4 regions of the Sphingobacterium sp. KH_072 genome follow, and region 1 is predicted to be linked to each of the others. Evidence: riboswitches for the same ligand, from Rfam matches in the RefSeq annotation. Region 1 holds a riboswitch; each other region holds the start of a gene.

What was found. Region 1 has a riboswitch for S-adenosylmethionine ahead of metF (methylenetetrahydrofolate reductase [NAD(P)H]). Riboswitches for the same ligand answer to the same signal wherever they lie in the genome.
Region 2: linked by a shared signal. The riboswitch ahead of AC3IRT_RS10895 (5-oxoprolinase) and the one ahead of metF (methylenetetrahydrofolate reductase [NAD(P)H]) in region 1 are both predicted to bind S-adenosylmethionine.
Region 3: linked by a shared signal. The riboswitch ahead of AC3IRT_RS12290 (O-acetylhomoserine aminocarboxypropyltransferase/cysteine synthase family protein) and the one ahead of metF (methylenetetrahydrofolate reductase [NAD(P)H]) in region 1 are both predicted to bind S-adenosylmethionine.
Region 4: linked by a shared signal. The riboswitch ahead of metE (5-methyltetrahydropteroyltriglutamate--homocysteine S-methyltransferase) and the one ahead of metF (methylenetetrahydrofolate reductase [NAD(P)H]) in region 1 are both predicted to bind S-adenosylmethionine.

Annotation. Positions count from the first base shown of each region.
Region 1 is NZ_CM174457.1:215,407-219,667, reverse strand. It holds gene AC3IRT_RS01030 (adenylyltransferase/cytidyltransferase family protein) at 1-316, opposite strand, end outside; gene AC3IRT_RS01025 (nucleotide sugar dehydrogenase) at 453-1,745, opposite strand; gene AC3IRT_RS01020 (adenylyltransferase/cytidyltransferase family protein) at 1,815-2,291, opposite strand; SAM riboswitch class I at 2,455-2,560, shown strand; gene metF (methylenetetrahydrofolate reductase [NAD(P)H]) at 2,621-3,577, shown strand; gene AC3IRT_RS01010 (FAD/NAD(P)-binding protein) at 3,615-4,261, shown strand, end outside.
Region 2 is NZ_CM174457.1:2,371,511-2,375,771, forward strand. It holds gene guaA (glutamine-hydrolyzing GMP synthase) at 1-403, opposite strand, end outside; gene AC3IRT_RS10890 (DUF72 domain-containing protein) at 487-1,365, shown strand; SAM-I-IV-variant riboswitch at 1,403-1,499, shown strand; gene AC3IRT_RS10895 (5-oxoprolinase) at 1,546-1,815, shown strand; gene AC3IRT_RS10900 (DUF2891 domain-containing protein) at 1,825-2,955, opposite strand; gene AC3IRT_RS10905 (hypothetical protein) at 3,306-3,830, shown strand; gene AC3IRT_RS10910 (hypothetical protein) at 4,095-4,261, shown strand, end outside.
Region 3 is NZ_CM174457.1:2,728,513-2,732,773, forward strand. It holds gene pckA (phosphoenolpyruvate carboxykinase (ATP)) at 1-1,039, opposite strand, end outside; SAM riboswitch class I at 1,425-1,536, shown strand; gene AC3IRT_RS12290 (O-acetylhomoserine aminocarboxypropyltransferase/cysteine synthase family protein) at 1,786-3,090, shown strand; gene AC3IRT_RS12295 (homoserine dehydrogenase) at 3,124-4,261, shown strand, end outside.
Region 4 is NZ_CM174457.1:411,805-416,065, reverse strand. It holds gene AC3IRT_RS01895 (sensor histidine kinase) at 1-1,488, shown strand, start outside; gene AC3IRT_RS01890 (response regulator transcription factor) at 1,515-2,204, shown strand; SAM riboswitch class I at 2,270-2,375, shown strand; gene metE (5-methyltetrahydropteroyltriglutamate--homocysteine S-methyltransferase) at 2,459-4,261, shown strand, end outside.

The DNA.
Region 1 (4,261 bases):
CCCCAACGATACGGACATCAAGCTTGAAGGACTTCAAAATATCTTCCAGATCTTGTTCCGTAGAGTAAGGCACGATTTCGTCTACGTATTCACAACCGCGCAACTGAATGTAGCGTTCTACAACAGTTTGTGTAGGTGCATTCTTCTCCGGACGATCTAATGTGGGATCCATTTGCAATCCGCAGATCAGATAATCACATTGTCTTTTTGCTTCTGCCAACATCATAATATGTCCTGCATGAAGCAGGTCGAAGGTAGAAAATGTAATTCCAACGCGTGGCCCTGGATTGTAGTCTTTTCTTTTATTTTTTTCCATAGCGAATGATTGGTCTATGTATTTACTTTTATCTATTATATAACTCTAAATTTCAATGGACTCACACCGGAAGGCAGGTAGTATGCACAGCGCCCAATCCACAAAAAATATGCCAAGCAGCGGAATCTCTTTGCTATTAAAGTCGCGCGTCGACTATAGCTCTGTCTAGCACTCCTTTAATATCAAAAACCACGACACGCTCTTTACAAAAGCTCGTCAAATCCAATCGTAAAAACTCATGATGTGATACCGCCATGATAACCGCATCATATCCACCCGATTGCGACGCTTCGTCCATCGATTTCAAACGTAAGCCATATTCATGTTCTACTTCTTCCCTACTTGCCCAAGGATCTACAACATCCGCCTGCACACCGTAATCTTCCAATGCCGCATGCAAATCTTTTACTTTAGTATTCCGGATATCTGGACAGTTTTCTTTGAACGTAATTCCTAAGATCAAAGCTTTAGCACCTTTTACGGCGATGTCCTTGCGAATCATTAATTTGACCACTTTCGAAGCAATAAATTCCGCGACAGAATCGTTAACCCGTCGACCGGAAAGAATTACATTAGGATGATAGCCGAGCTGAACTGCTTTGTGCGCCAGATAATACGGATCTACCGATATGCAGTGACCACCAACTAGGCCTGGTTTGTAAGGAAGAAAATTAAACTTGGTGCCAGCGGCCGCTAACACATCTTGTGTATCAATACCCACCCGATCAAAGATCAAAGCCAATTCATTAACGAACGAGATGTTCACATCACGTTGCGCGTTTTCGATCGCTTTGGAAGCCTCTGCTACCTTAATGCTCGGTGCTTTGTGCGTACCTGCGTGAATAATAACTTGATAAAGCTGATCGATTTCTTCGGCAATAGCTGGCGTAGAACCAGAAGTCACCTTCTTGATTGTGGTCAACGTATTGACCTTATCTCCCGGATTGATCCGTTCGGGAGAATAGCCAGCAAAAAAGTCTTCATTGAATACCAGTCCCGATTCTTGTTCCAAGATCGGAACACAATCTTCCTCGGTGCATCCTGGATATACGGTGGATTCGTAAATCACGATATCGCCTTTTTTCAAGACCTTGCCCAACATGCGCGTTGCACTGCGCAAAGGCCTGAGATCCGGCGCATTAAACTCATCAATTGGCGTAGGAACGGTAACGATGTAGATCGTACACGAGCGTAGATCTTCCACAGCACATGAAGCGATATAACCTTTCTGACCGTCTGTATCTACCGAAAATTGAAGAGCCGAACGTAAAACTTCCCGATCTGCCTCCTTCGTGCGGTCAACGCCATGGTTTAGTTCGCTGACGCGCGCTTCATCAATATCAAATCCGACTACTTGCGCATGCGAAGCAAACGCTAATGCCAAAGGCAACCCGACGTATCCTTGTCCGATAACGGCTATTTTCTTCATTCTCTACGAATGTACTAAATAGTCTGATATTTCAGAAAATTGAAAACCCGTAATGTAGTATTTAATGTACTACGGCGTCATTTCACGGACTAGTTTCTCGGCTTCCTTCTCGGCAACAATACGGCGCAAACCCGAACTAGAAAATCGGTGATCGCGGCTGTTGAAATAAAGCTCAATGCCCTTTTGTTCGCAATAGGCTCTACCCGTAAAGTTCTTATCCTGATATTCATCACCCACAATACGCACATCGAGTTTGAAAGACCGTAAGATATCTTCCAAATCCTGCTCTGTAGAATAAGGGACAATTTCGTCGACATACTGACAACCGCGAAGCTGAATATAGCGCTCTACCACCGTTTGCGTTGGCGCATTTTTTTCCGGACGATCTAGGGTAGGATCCATCTGTAAACCACAAATGAGGTAATCACATTGTCGTTTGGCTTCGGCCAGCATCATGATATGACCAGCATGCAATAAATCGAAAGTAGAGAAAGTAATGCCAATACGCGGCCCAGGATTGTAGTCAGGGTGATTCTTGTTTTCCATGTTGATACGTTTGTCTATTTGTGTTCACAAGGATAAATTATTTTTTTAGTACACAAGGTGGACATCAGCGAAACGGCCGTGGACAAAAGGTGGACAAAGCACGATCTCGAATTAAAATCGTTCCGCATTTTGTTATCCCACACCGTTTTCCCATATTTGTGATTGCTTATAGAGAAAGGCTGAGGGATTAGACCCGCGGACGCCTTAGCAACCTGACTCATGTCAAGGTGCTACAATCTACCCGTTCACAACGAAGGGAATGATAAGCGAACAGGAGCACTAACCAGCACCTCTTCTCTGCAAGCCTTCCATTCAAGAAACAGATACATATGAAGATCATCGATCATATCACGAATGCACAAGGAAAAACCTTGTTTTCTTTTGAGCTGCTACCTCCTGCAAAAGGTCAGGGAATCCAAAACATCTTCCAAACCATGGATGAGTTGATGGAATTCAAACCACCTTTTATCGACGTCACCTATCATCGCGAAGATTATTTGTATAAACAACATCCAAATGGCTTGTTAGAGCGGGTTTCTTATCGTAAGCGCCCAGGTACAGTAGCTATTTGTGCCGCGATTATGAACAAATATAAGGTCGATGCCGTACCACATTTGATCTGTGGCGGTTTCACCAAAGAAGAAACAGAAAATGCCTTAATTGATCTGGATTTCTTGGGAATAGATAATGTATTGGTACTTCGTGGTGATGCGCGTAAAGGCGATGCCGATTTTATCCCGACCGAAGGCGGACATGCCTATGCCACCGATTTGTTGCAACAAGTGAAGGACATGAACGACGGAAAATACCTGCATGAGGATATCACGACTTCTTCGAAAACTGATTTTTGTATCGGCGTAGCTGGCTATCCTGAGAAGCACTTTGAAGCGCCAAATGCACAGGCCGACTTCAAATGGCTAAAAAAGAAGGTGGATATGGGCGCCGAATTTATCGTTACGCAAATGTTCTTCAATGTAGACCGTTACAAAGAATTTGTCACCAAATGTCGTGAGCATGATATCCATGTGCCGATCATCCCCGGATTAAAGCCATTGACTACTAAAAAACAACTGATCACTTTACCGCGCATTTTTCACCTAGATATACCCGAAGAACTGTCTGAGGCGGTAGAGAGTTGCAAGAATAATGCAGAAGTACGACAAGTCGGAGAAGAGTGGTTAGTAAATCAATGTCGAGAACTCATCGCTTTTGGCGCGCCTGTATTACACTTTTATACCATGAGTAATCCCGGGCCGACCAAAAACATTGTGCAACAGCTAGCTTAGCTAAACAATCATTAGCGATTCCTGTTTAGGTAGTTGTATGGTCAAACATCTACCAAAAAAAATTGCCATCGTAGGATCGGGAGCTAGTGGCGTAGCTTGCTTTATCCAACTGGTACAAAAGCATCTTACGCAGGGAAACCCGTTTCCGATTTCCATCACCCTATTTGAAAAACGGAAGGAATTTGGCGACGGGCTGGCCTTTGGCACCGAGCAACAAGGCCATCTTCTAAATACGAAAGCAGGGCTGATGGGTATCTTCCCAAAAGAGCGCATGCACTTCGTACAATGGATGCATCAGCATAGTGAGTGGATCGAAGAAAGTTATCCGCAGGTAAGCACGCACCCCGACAGCTATCCGCCTCGGATGTTGTACGGCAATTATGTTCAAGCTATGTTGGACACCTATCGCAGATGGGGACAGGAAGCTGGCCTTGATATCAAAACAGATCCGACTGAAATCATCGCCGCAGATATCTCTGCAGAAAACACGGTCATACTACAAACCGACGACGAACGCAACGTGTCGTTTGACTACGTGATCCTAGCAACAGGAAACCCAGAGTCTTCCACATTTGCGAAGCTGAAAAAGACCGATCATTTCTTTTGCTCACCTTGGCCTACCAGCCGATTGCTCCAAGAGATTCAAGATAAGCAATCACGTGTGAGCATCGTGGGCAGTAGCCT
Region 2 (4,261 bases), 1.8 Mb from region 1:
CTTTAATCGTATCTCCATGCGACATCCACACTTGTGATTGCGTTGGGATGCCCGTCATCAAAGGATTTTCCTGATCTACAAATAACAAGTTTGCTCTTCCGTATTCTCTGATTTCGGAAGGCAATACCTCTCCGCCAGAATGTTGAGCCAGATATTGGGCACCATAACAAACACCTAATACAGGATAATCCCGCATCATGGCAGAATAATCTACTTGTGGTGCATCTTCCTGACGAACGGAATATGGACTACCTGAAAAAATGATACCTTTAACCGTCTCATCGAAGGCAGGAATGTTATTAAAAGGATGAATTTCACAATATACGTTCAATTCGCGCACGCGACGCGCGATCAACTGCGTATATTGTGACCCAAAATCGAGGATAATAATTTTTTCTGACATGACGCAAAGTTACATATTCAGGATGATTTTTACACGGCGAAATCTTCTTACCTTAGCTTTTACACTATTCTTAATAAATAGACATGAAATTTGGCAGCGTTACAGACCCATCATCCATCGATTTTTCCTTACCCAAAACACCTTCAGCTACGCTGGAATTACTAAAAAAGCATCAGTCTGATGAGCCTTTTGAAGTATATGTGGGCTGCGCCAAATGGAACAAGAAAGAATTGAAAGGATTTTATCCGAGAGGTACTAAAGATGAATTGGCCTATTATGCGACGAAGTTTAATTCGATCGAATTGAATGCCACGTTTTACAACTCTCCGTCCAAAGAGCAGGTAGAAACTTGGAAAGGTAAAACAGGTAAGGATTTCAAATTTTTTCCAAAAATACCACAATCCATTAGTCACTATGGCCGCCTGCTGAATACCGATGAAAAGGTAAAAGCATTTGTCGACTCGGCGGTACTATTCGAGGACAAGTTGGGCATGGCATTTCTACAGATGCACGATAACTATAAGCCCAAAGATTTTGACCGATTGGAATCCTTTCTAGAAAACTTCCCTGCTGGATATCCCCTCGCTATTGAAGTGCGCAACGAAGGTTGGTTTGCGGATAAAGAGGTCGCCGAGCGTTATTTCGCTTTGCTAGAGAAAACAGATAAAACCAACATCCTTGTGGATACCGCCGGACGGCGAGATTTATTGCACATGCGACTCACCACGCCTGTTGCCTTTGTACGTTATGTGGGTGCCAATGTTCCGTCGGATTACACGCGCTTGGACGAATGGGTGGAGCGCATCGGCGAATGGAGAGAAGCAGGTTTACAAAAGTTGTATTTCTTCATTCACCAAAATATGGAGGAAGCATCCCCACTCCTAGCCGATCATTTTATCCAATTGATGAATAAATCGTTTGGCTTGAATTTGAAATTACCAAATGGTGACAAATTATTTTAAAGTTTATTTGGAGTTCACTAAATAGTCTACTAAGTTTGTAGAGTATTTAGAATTGCACGGTGCAATACCAACCGAGTTCGCAGAACCACGGTGGTTTTAATAATACGGGATTTATTCCAAAACAGATTAAATGGCCGTTCAGAATACGATTGATGGTTTCACCTTTAATAATTCTATTGTATGCAAACTCCACACGAACTGTACCAGCATTTGGTTCAAAATTTTCACAATTACTCTATCAAAGAACTCGTTAACTTGAATAACGATCTTGTCCGAAATGCTTCGTGGGGCACACAGAAAGCAGCCTTTAGAACAGCTGTGCTCAATAGCCTCGCACTCAAAGGCGTGAATTTATCCCGTATCATTTCACATGATGACGGATTCACAACCGTACAACTGGTACCAGTAGAGTTGGGCGAGGACAATACGTTGATTCCCCTCGCCTGCTGATGAAGTCGTTTATTGATGCGTGATCGCATAGAGCGCAAATGTGCCTAGCCAATGCGAGCCCATATAATCGTCCTCTTTACCGAGGTTGGGCAATGTAAAGTCTAGGTGTGCATCCGCGATATCACGCAAATGTGCTAATGCAGGAACTTGGCGTGCAATACCATACAGACAAGCAGCTCGGCTATAGTTCAAACCATCGAGATGTACTAACTGGCCGTCGCTGCGATCTTTAACAATAGCTGGCTCCAATTTAAAATCTTCGGCATACATTTGCGGCAAAAATTCGTTGAGCCAAGTTTTATACGCTTTATTATCCAATACCTTACTCATCAAATAGGCTTCTTCCAGACAGGGCGAAAGAAAGTCTGATCCGCTCGGCTCATAAGAGAAATCACAGTTTTTATCTTCTTGATACAACCGTATCGCGTGCTCTGTGATGGCATCAGCCAATGCTTGATCATTCGCCGTAAGGGCATAATCGTACATCAAGGATAATCCGAAAGCGGTATTATCGTGCTTGCCACTGCGAATTGGATAAACCAATTTGGGCAAATAGTCCAACAATTTGCCGCGCAAAAGATCGACCATGGGTTGCAAGGATTGGCTCCATCTTTTCGCATCCGCATCTTCCCAAGTCAACAACTCTTCCTGCAGCTTCAATAACCACGCCCACCCGTAGGTGCGCTCGAAAGATAAGTTATGTTTATCTTCAAAGAAAGCTTTTTCAATAGCCGCATTATTGTCGGTAATCAAGGCATTTAATGTAGCACGCACCTCACCTTGGCTATCTAGATCATCAAAAGATTTCAGCAGCTTTATGATAGACCAATAACCGTGTACAGAGGAATGCCAATCATAGCAGCCGTAAAAGATAGGCCGCAATACGCGCGGCGGTTTTAGATCTGCATCGCTACCAATAGATTGTCCCAACTTATTCGGATATTCTACCGTAATACAGTGAACCGGCATCTCAAAGATTGTTTTCGCTTGCTCAGCACTTAATTCAAATTTTGGATGCGCTTCTACTGAATTACCTTCTTCCTTTGCCTGTTCAGAATTTTGACAGGAGAATAGCGAGCCGCTAACGATCCCAGCTAATAAGAAAAAATAAATGCGATTTAAATTGAAATATGCAAACATATTTAATGGCAATTAGTTATTTGTACAATCTATAAAGATAGTAAATACATTTTTCATGCGTACAAATCATTTCCTTATAACATGTTGAGATATCAAATAGGATGAGTGATAACTGTAAAATTAAATATGGAGAGAACTTAAATCTAGACAATTGCTAATAAAGACATATTAGCGTCCTTATAAAGAAAATATGTCTATGGATATTTTCCACCATCTTAAATGAATTATATACTTTTTTTAAATCAAAAAAAATAACAAAAATTAGCTATATTAATCAATATATTAGTAATATTAACGTTACAAACAATTATGACATTATTAACTTCCAGTGCACTTATTAGCTTACAACTATGAAAGTCTTATTCGCCGATTCAAGCAGCTTATGCCGCTATAGCACAATTCTTGTAGCAAAAGAATGTGTTGTTGATATTACAGTGCTTGAAGCTGAAACACTAGATGTGGCAAGTCTCATTCTCAGCGCAGAAACAGTTTCGTTCTTATTTATCAATAGTAACATTTTAGGAGAAGAGGCTATTGATCGCATTCAAAATCTGCGAAATCTTCAATATAAAACGCGAATAATACTTGTTATTAACACTCAAGCGGAGTACAATGCTAAGAAGCACCTTACTACACATGTAGATGGCATTTTGCAACTGGAAGACACCCTTGAAAACAGCAAGACATACATCAGTAAACTATTTAATGGCAATCAAGACACCCAAGAGGAAAATCCACAACAAAATTTGTGTAATATTTCTAAAGTATTCTCTTTCGGTCGGAGTGAAATAATGCTTAAGGCGTATAGCAGCATACTAAAACTGTACTGGCATAATAATCTTGTAGTTCAATTAGCTGACACACGCTACCAGTAAAATCACATTGTTTCTGCGCCGTTCATTACTTGTACTTAGCGAAAAACATCGTAATTAAGCATATTAGGTTTGCTAACATGATTTTGTTATTTGTACTATTTTGGCTGGCAATAACATGTCAAAAGGTTATGATTTACGGGTATGAGGGTCGGAAATTTTCGTCCATTTAGATACATTACTAAACGTAATGCCCAAAAATCATAATTTTAAACTTTAACTCTTTAACTCTGGATAACATCTTTAGAATCCAGCACCACAATACCCATGAAAGACAAAAAAGACCAAAAGAAATCAAAGTACATAGCGCCTGTTATTCGAATAGATACCATTACAACCGAGCACTGGATTGCTGCTCATTCTGAAGCTCCGCGTGAAGCGAAAAAGGCTACGCCACGAAAAAAGGATGGTGACAAAAATGGTGACGGTAAAGA
Region 3 (4,261 bases), 1.4 Mb from region 1:
CCGTCAAGAAAAAAATATGTTTCGGCGCAGCCGAACGATTGATCTTGACCACATTAGGGATATAATTTATTGGGTAGGAAACACGAATATTTTCAGTGACCGAACTATTGCCATAATCCAGATGGCGACTATTCGGCAAAAAAAGCATATTTTCTGTCAAAGCCCCGAAGCGCACAGCACCAAAGATATCGGGTTCACTTTCTACTTTCAGATTTATGCATTTGGCATAGCAGCCTCCTTCTAAGTTAAAAATTCCATCGTCAGACCAGCCATGTTCATCGTCACCAATGAGATAGCGATCATGATCTGCTGACAACGTCGTTTTGCCTGTGCCTGACAATCCAAAGAATAAAGCAGTGTCTCCATTTTTACCCGTGTTTGCCGAGCAATGCATTGAAAATACATTATGCTCTTGCGGCAGCACAAAGTTCATCATCGAAAACATACTTTTCTTAATTTCACCAGTATATGCTGTGCCAATAATCAATACCTTTCGTGTCGTAAAATCTAGCACCACCGCATTCGAAGCGCACAGGCCTAGTTCTTCATGATTTTCAATTTTCAGCAGTGAGGCGACCCAAACAGTCCAATCACGGTGATTTTCGACCTCTTGCTCCGGAAGAAACATATTGCTGATAAACAAATCTTGCGCAGCAAGCTCCGTCGCAAAATGGATTTTTCTGCCATATTTTGCATACGTTGCAATATTGGCTGTACGTGTATACAACGCTTTACTCCTATCCAGGTATTTTTTCACTTGTTGCTCCAATATCTCAAATACCTCCGTAGATATACCCTGATTGATATCATTCCAATGTACCGCATCTTCAGTCGTCTCATCGCGTACAATGTACCGATCGCGCGGAGAACGCCCAGTAAATGTTCCTGTCATAATATTTAGTGCCCCTGAAGCCGAAAATGTCGCTTCCCTTTTCTTTACAGCATGCTCGATCAATTCCGAAGGAGTCAACTCGCTGTACAACTCACCCTTTGGCTCCAGAACAAGTCCAGATAAAGATTCTTGAAGAATTTTTTGCATTACAGTTTATTCGTTTTGTTATACGAAACAAAATTAACTAATGCATCTTCACGAAACGCTAACATTAAGCTTATTGTATCAACTACACTAAAACAAACATCTGATTTACAGCTTTTTAAATTAAAGATTAAATTATAAAAAATGCTAAAACATTTTAGCTATTTTTATTGAAAAATCAGTGCTCGATTACAGTATCAAAAGCGATCATACGCAATCCAATTTCGACTTACTTAAGCAACGGTAGACAGCACAGAAAAATTACAAATAACTCTCCAATTACATTTTTTTAGCTTAAACTCTTGCTAGGCTCCCCAAAAAACCTATATTTGCTTTGTATATCATTCGATAATACAAATCAATACCTTCTTCTATCGATTCAGGTCTTGATTTATACAGAAGTGGCGAGAGACTGGCTCGATGACCCACTGGCAACCAACAACACGAAGTTGAAAAGGTGCCAATTCCTGTCCGAAACATTGTTTTGGAGTATATAAATAATAGAACAGATGAACGACAAAACACATTTTACACCTTTATTGGCATACACGTCACAGCGTGTTTCCACCACACTTTTCATTTCTTCGCCCAGAGTAATCGTAGTCTGTCAGGCTCGAATGCGGTAGTCGTTGTTGGGATAGCTCGTAAGCTGTGATCTGTACATTGCTTACCTTCATTTCGACCAAATAGACGACAGCCATCTTTCTTACAGACTATTCTTTATTCACGCACATAATAAATTCACTATTATGACCTACAAAAAAACATTACAATACGAGACTTTACAAATACATGCCGGCCAAGAAGCAGATCCCACCACTGGGGCACGCGCACTTCCCATATATCAAACATCATCTTATGTCTTTAACAATGCAGAACATGGCGCAAACCTATTTGCATTAAAGGAGTTCGGCAATATCTACACTCGAATTATGAATCCGACTACGGATGTCTTCGAGAAGCGCATTGCCGCATTGGAAGGTGGCGTCGCTGCCGTAGCTGTTGCCTCAGGACAAGCAGCCCAGTTTATTGCATTAAATAACATCCTCGAAAGTGGTGATAACTTTATCTCCAGCTCTCATTTGTACGGCGGTACGTTCAATCAATTCAAAGTTGCTTTTAAACGTTTAGGTATTGAAGTTCGATTTGCAGATCAAGGTGATCCAGACGAATTTGAAAAATTGATTGATGACCGTACTAAAGCCCTATATGTGGAGACAATCGGCAATCCAGCATACAGCATTCCTGACTTCGAGCGACTGTCTGCCATTTCCAAAAAGTATGACCTTCCGATTGTAGTCGACAATACCTTTGGTGCAGGCGGTTATCTGTTCAAACCATTAGAACACGGTGCACACATCGTGGTAGAATCTGCCACAAAATGGATTGGCGGACATGGCACTAGTATTGGTGGTGTCATTGTCGATGGCGGAAATTACAATTGGGGCAACGGAAAATTTAAACAATTTTCAGAGCCTTCCGAAGGATATCACGGATTGGTCTTTGCCGATGTATTTGGAGAAAACAGCTCATTTGGCAATATACAATTTGCTATTCGTGCTCGCGTAGAAGGACTACGTGATTTTGGATCAGCGCTCTCCCCTTTCAATTCTTTCTTGCTAACACAAGGTTTGGAAACACTTTCGCTTCGCGTGCAAAGGCATGTAGATAATGCATTAGAGATCGCGCAATGGCTGGAAAACCATGCTCAGGTTGAATCGGTAAGCTACCCCGGACTGAAAAGCCATCCGTATCATGACTCGGCTCAAAAATACCTGAAAAATGGTTACGGTGCTGTCTTATCTTTTGCCATTCGCGGCGGCAGCGAAAAAGCGAACGACTTTATTGATGCTTTGGAGCTCATCAGCCACGTTGCTAATGTGGGCGATGCCAAAACGCTGATTATTCATCCGGCTGCTACTACACATCAACAATTAAGTGCTGCCGAGCAGCAACGATCTGGCGTATATCCGGGCGTATTACGCTTATCTGTAGGAATCGAACACGTCGACGATATCAAAGCCGATTTGGAGCAAGCTTTTGAATCGCTTTAAATTTTATATAACTAAAAAACAATTTAAGATAAAATGAGTGAAAAATTAACGATTGGGATGTTTGGTTTTGGCGTAGTTGGCCAAGGACTGTACGACATTATCAAAACCAAAGACCTAAATCTGGAAATAAAGAAATTTGTGATCAAAAATCCAGCGAAGCAACGCTCGCTTCCCGACCATCTTTTCACGACAGATGCGGAGTCGGTTTTGAGTGATCCAGAAATCAACACCATACTAGAACTTATTGATGATGCCGATGCGGCATTTGAAATTACCAAAAGAGCTTTGTACGCCGGTAAAAATGTGGTATCAGCCAATAAAAAGATGATTGCTATGCATTTGGAAGAACTGGCTGCTATACAACAGGAGACTGGAAAATCATTATTGTATGAAGGCGCAGTATGCGGGTCTATTCCAATCATTCGCAACTTGGAAGAATATTATGACAATGAGCTTTTGCACAGCGTTAGCGGCATTTTCAATGGCTCGTCCAACTACATTTTATCCAAAATTTTCAATGAAAATCAAGATTACCACACGGCATTAAAGAAAGCACAGGACTTGGGTTTTGCCGAAACAGATCCTACACTCGATGTGGGCGGCTATGATCCGAAGTACAAATTAGCGATCGTGGCGAATCATGCCTACGGTATCTATGTGAAACCAGAAGACATCCTTAATCTTGGAATCGATAAGCTAGGGCAGGCCGATATAACCTATGCTCGCGAGAAGAATTACAAGATAAAATTGATTCCACTGGCCAAGGAGGTTGACGGCAAGATTATCTTGTATGTATTGCCAAAATTTGTAACCAAAGACAACTTGCTGTACGGCGTAGAAAATGAAAATAATGGTGTGGTGGTAAAGGCTGCCTTTGCCGACGAGCAGTTTTTCTTCGGAAAAGGTGCGGGTGGCCATCCGACAGGATCTGCGGTATTATCTGATATTACGGCGCTGCGATACGGTTACCGATACGAATTTAAGAAGCATGCAAAATCACAGGAGGTAACTTACTCCACCGACTACGAATTAACGGTTTACTTGCGGTATGAAGACGAGAAGATCTTAGAAACACTAGGTTTCAACAACATTTCAGAACGTTTTTACGGACAAGAATTCAAATATGTTATTGGAAAGATCAACCTACAGCAGATCATTGCACATCGCGACT
Region 4 (4,261 bases), 200 kb from region 1:
TTCTTCGAAACGTACGTACGAAGAAAGGATTATCATCATTTAATTACGTTCTCGATTGAGAAGAGTTACGATATTTTAGACCCGACCTTACCCACAATTTCTACCGTAGTAGGTGCTAGAAAGCGCATTGCCGAAGTCGGCGGTCGTGATGACAGTACGCGTTTCATCATCCCAATTGTGAACGACGCTACGCTACAAGTACATTCATTTGCTTGGGCCACTTTGCCACCTACAGAAGATGCAGCCACTCGAGTGCGATTACAAGAAGTGGAACAAGAATTAAAAAAACTAAACTACCGAAAGCTTTCGGTAGCGACCAATTTATACGATACGATCGCCATCTTGGGCGGTAAAGACAATAAAGTGATGGAGGATATCACGGCGAGCATCGCGATGTCCAAGCGCCCACTGAAGGAAAGAATCAAAACAGACTTGGCCATACATTATCTGCAAGAAGAATTATACAATCGCGGCATTGTATCACCTTTCTTGATGGAAATCCGATCCAATCCGAGTGCCCCACTCATTATACAGGCAGCATCTCAGGTGGATGATCGTGATTTGTTGCGCCTCAAAGACGCCGTTGAATACAGTACGGCACTATTTCAGGGCGATCAAGGCAAATCTCCCGGCTTGCTCTCTATTTATTTCCCGTATAAGGAAAGTCATATCGCTGGCAACATGACTTTTATGGTGATCGCTGTGCTTGCCTTACTGTCATTACTTGTGGGTTGTTTTGCGTATACGCTAACCATCATTTTTAGACAGAAAAAGATCTCCGAGATGAAGACAGACTTCATCAACAACATGACGCACGAATTCAAAACGCCTGTAGCCACGATCATGATTGCTAGCGAATCGCTCCGTGATAAAGAGATCGCTTCGAATGAAAATCGGGTAGCCAAACTGGCCAACATCATCTATGATGAAAATGTACGCCTTGGTTCTCATATCGAGCGCGTGCTCAATATTGCCCGTCTAGAAAAAGAAAACCTGAACATCGAACGCACCAAGGTGCATATGAATGCGCTAGTAACTGATGTATTGGAAAGCATGAATTTGCAAATGGACAAGGCAAATGGTACATTACAAGTAGATCTGGCGGCTACACGCGATGTCGTGATTGGCGATGAGCTGCACCTTTCGAATGTGATGTTCAATCTTTTGGACAATGCCATTAAATACAGTAAAGATTCGCCGCATATTACAGTCAAATCATTCAGCACCAAAAACAGCATTACCATTTCGGTAGCGGATAAAGGCGTCGGCATGTCCAAAGAGCATCAGGAAAAGATTTTTGAGCAGTTTTACAGGATACCAACAGGTAATATTCATAACGTTAAAGGCTTTGGATTAGGACTTAGTTATGTCAATAACATCATTAAGATCCTCCATGGCAAGATTTCTGTAAAAAGCGAAAAAGATAGAGGCACACAATTTGAGGTGACATTACCACTTCATGCTACCAAAAGCACAAGCATAGCTTGATTATTAACACATATTAAAACGAACTTATGTCTCAAAAAATACTACTAGCAGAAGACGATCCCAATCTAGGCGATCTCTTAAAAGATTACCTCGAACTAAAGGGCAAGTTTGACGTTGTGCTGTGCAAAGATGGCATTGAAGCACTGGAAGCATTCCGCAAAGATGAATTTGATCTATGCATCTTCGATGTCATGATGCCAAAGAAAGACGGATTCTCGCTAGGCAAAGATATCCGCAAAGTGGATCAAACAGTTCCAATCATTTTTGCGACAGCCAAGGGAATGATGGAAGACAAAACACAAGCCTTTGAGTTGGGTGGCGATGATTATATCACCAAACCATTCCGAGTAGAAGAGTTATTGCTCCGCATTAATGCCCTTCTCAAGCGTTCATCGCGTGATAAAGACGACGAAACGCCAGACAAATTTGAAATTGGCGGATATTTCTTTGATTACACCAATCAGGTGATATCGTACAAAGGGCAACAACAGAAATTATCGACCAAAGAAGCCGAACTATTGCGTTTACTGTGTTTGAAGAAGAATGATGTACTGACGCGTGAAGAAGCCTTGGTAAAAATCTGGCATGATGACAATTATTTTACGGGCAGAAGTATGGATGTATTCTTGAGCAAACTTAGAAAGTATTTGAAAGAAGATCCAAACGTCGAAATTGTGAATGTGCACGGCAAAGGATATAAACTTTTGGTAAGCTAAACCTTTTTTCATTGCTCTTTTCGCAAGAAATTTGGAATTTATATATTTGTTACATAAGTTTGTGATGCTTATAGAGAAAGGCAGAGGGAATAGACCCGTTGAAGCCTTGGCAACCTGTCACTTGGACAAGGTGCTACATTCTACTCTTACCCTGTACGGGAGCGATAAGAGAAAGATAAGCTGAAGTCACTGTTTCTGGTGCCATTCTCTGATAGCAAATTAGTACATCCGAAAAAAATTAGAGAAATAAAACTATGTTAACGACAAACAACTTAGGTTACCCAAGAGTAGGTCCTTTCCGCGAATTGAAAAAAGCGAATGAGGCGTATTGGGCAAAAAAAATCAGCCAAGAAGAACTTCTACATACCGCAAAAAGCATCCGCGAAGCCAACTGGAAATTGCAACAGGACAATGGCTTTACATTGATTCCATCGAATGATTTCTCATTTTATGATCAAGTATTGGATTTGTCGCTGACTATCGGGGCAATTCCTGCGCGCTACCAATCCCTTTTAAACAAGATTGATGGCGACTACAGCTTAGACCTATATTTTGCCTTAGCAAGAGGTTTCCAAGCAGAAGGAGTGGACGTTACGGCTATGGAGATGACCAAATGGTTTGATACCAACTACCACTACATGGTACCTGAATTCACCAAGAATCAGGAATTCAAATTAACTTCCGAAAAATTCTTAAAAGAATACAACGAAGCAAAATCATTGGGTATCGAGACCAAACCGGTATTGATTGGTCCAATTACGTACCTGTTGTTGGGTAAAGAAAAAGAAGAAGGTTTTGACCGCATCGACCTGATCGAGCGTTTGTTGCCGGTATACGAAGAGATCGTTTCCAAATTAGCGGCGGCTGGTGCACAATATATCCAGATTGATGAGCCGTACTTGGCGTTGGATATCGACGAAAAAGTAAAAGGATTGTACAAAACGGTCTTCGAAAAATTGAATGCAGCGGCGGGCGACACCAAATTGATCGCTACAACGTACTTCGAGGCACTAAAAGACAACGAAGATCTAGCATTGAACCTGCCAGTCCACGCATTACACATCGATTTGGTACGCGGCGAAGATCAACTGGATACCATCTTAGCAAAAGTTCCTGCTTCCTTAACCCTTTCTTTGGGTGTGGTAGAAGGACGTAACATTTGGAAAAATGACTACGAAAAATCCTTGAGCAAAATCCAACAAGCAGTCGATGCATTAGGCAAAGAGCGAGTTTGGGTAGCTCCAGCTTCTTCCCTATTGCACGTACCATTTGATTTGGATAATGAAACCAACGAAGAGTCGCTTCCTGCTGAAGTTAAAAACTGGTTGGCATTTGCTAAGCAGAAATTAGCCGAGGTAAAAGACCTAGCTACTTTAGCGGATGGTGAAGTGGATGCAGAAACAGAAAAACGTTTTGAAAGCAACAAAGCGGCTGCAGAAAGCCGTCGTACATCGCCATTGATCCACAAGCCAGAAGTAAAAACGCGTACGAGCAACATCACCGATGAAGATGCCAAACGTACGTCGGTATTTGCGGATCGTAAAACGGCACAACAAGATAAATTCAATCTTCCAGCGTTTGCAACCACCACAATTGGTTCATTCCCACAAACGAAAGACGTGCGTAAATGGCGTGCAGATTTGAAAAAAGGCGCTATTACGCAGGAAGAATACGATAAAGCGATTGCAGAAGAAACCGAAAGCACTATTCGCTTGCAGGAGCAATTGGATATCGACGTATTAGTACACGGTGAGTTCGAAAGAAACGACATGGTGGAATATTTCGGTGAGCAATTGGCTGGATACGCATTCACACAATACGGCTGGGTACAATCCTACGGTTCTCGTTGTGTAAAACCTCCGGTTATTTATGGAGATGTATACCGCCCACAAGATATGACGGTACGTTGGTCAGCTTACGCACAATCATTGACAAACCGTCCAGTAAAAGGGATGTTGACAGGACCGGTAACGATCTTACAATGGTCATTTGTTCGTAACGATCAACCACGTTCTACGACGACTTACCAAATCGCCTTAGCGATCTTGGACGAGGTA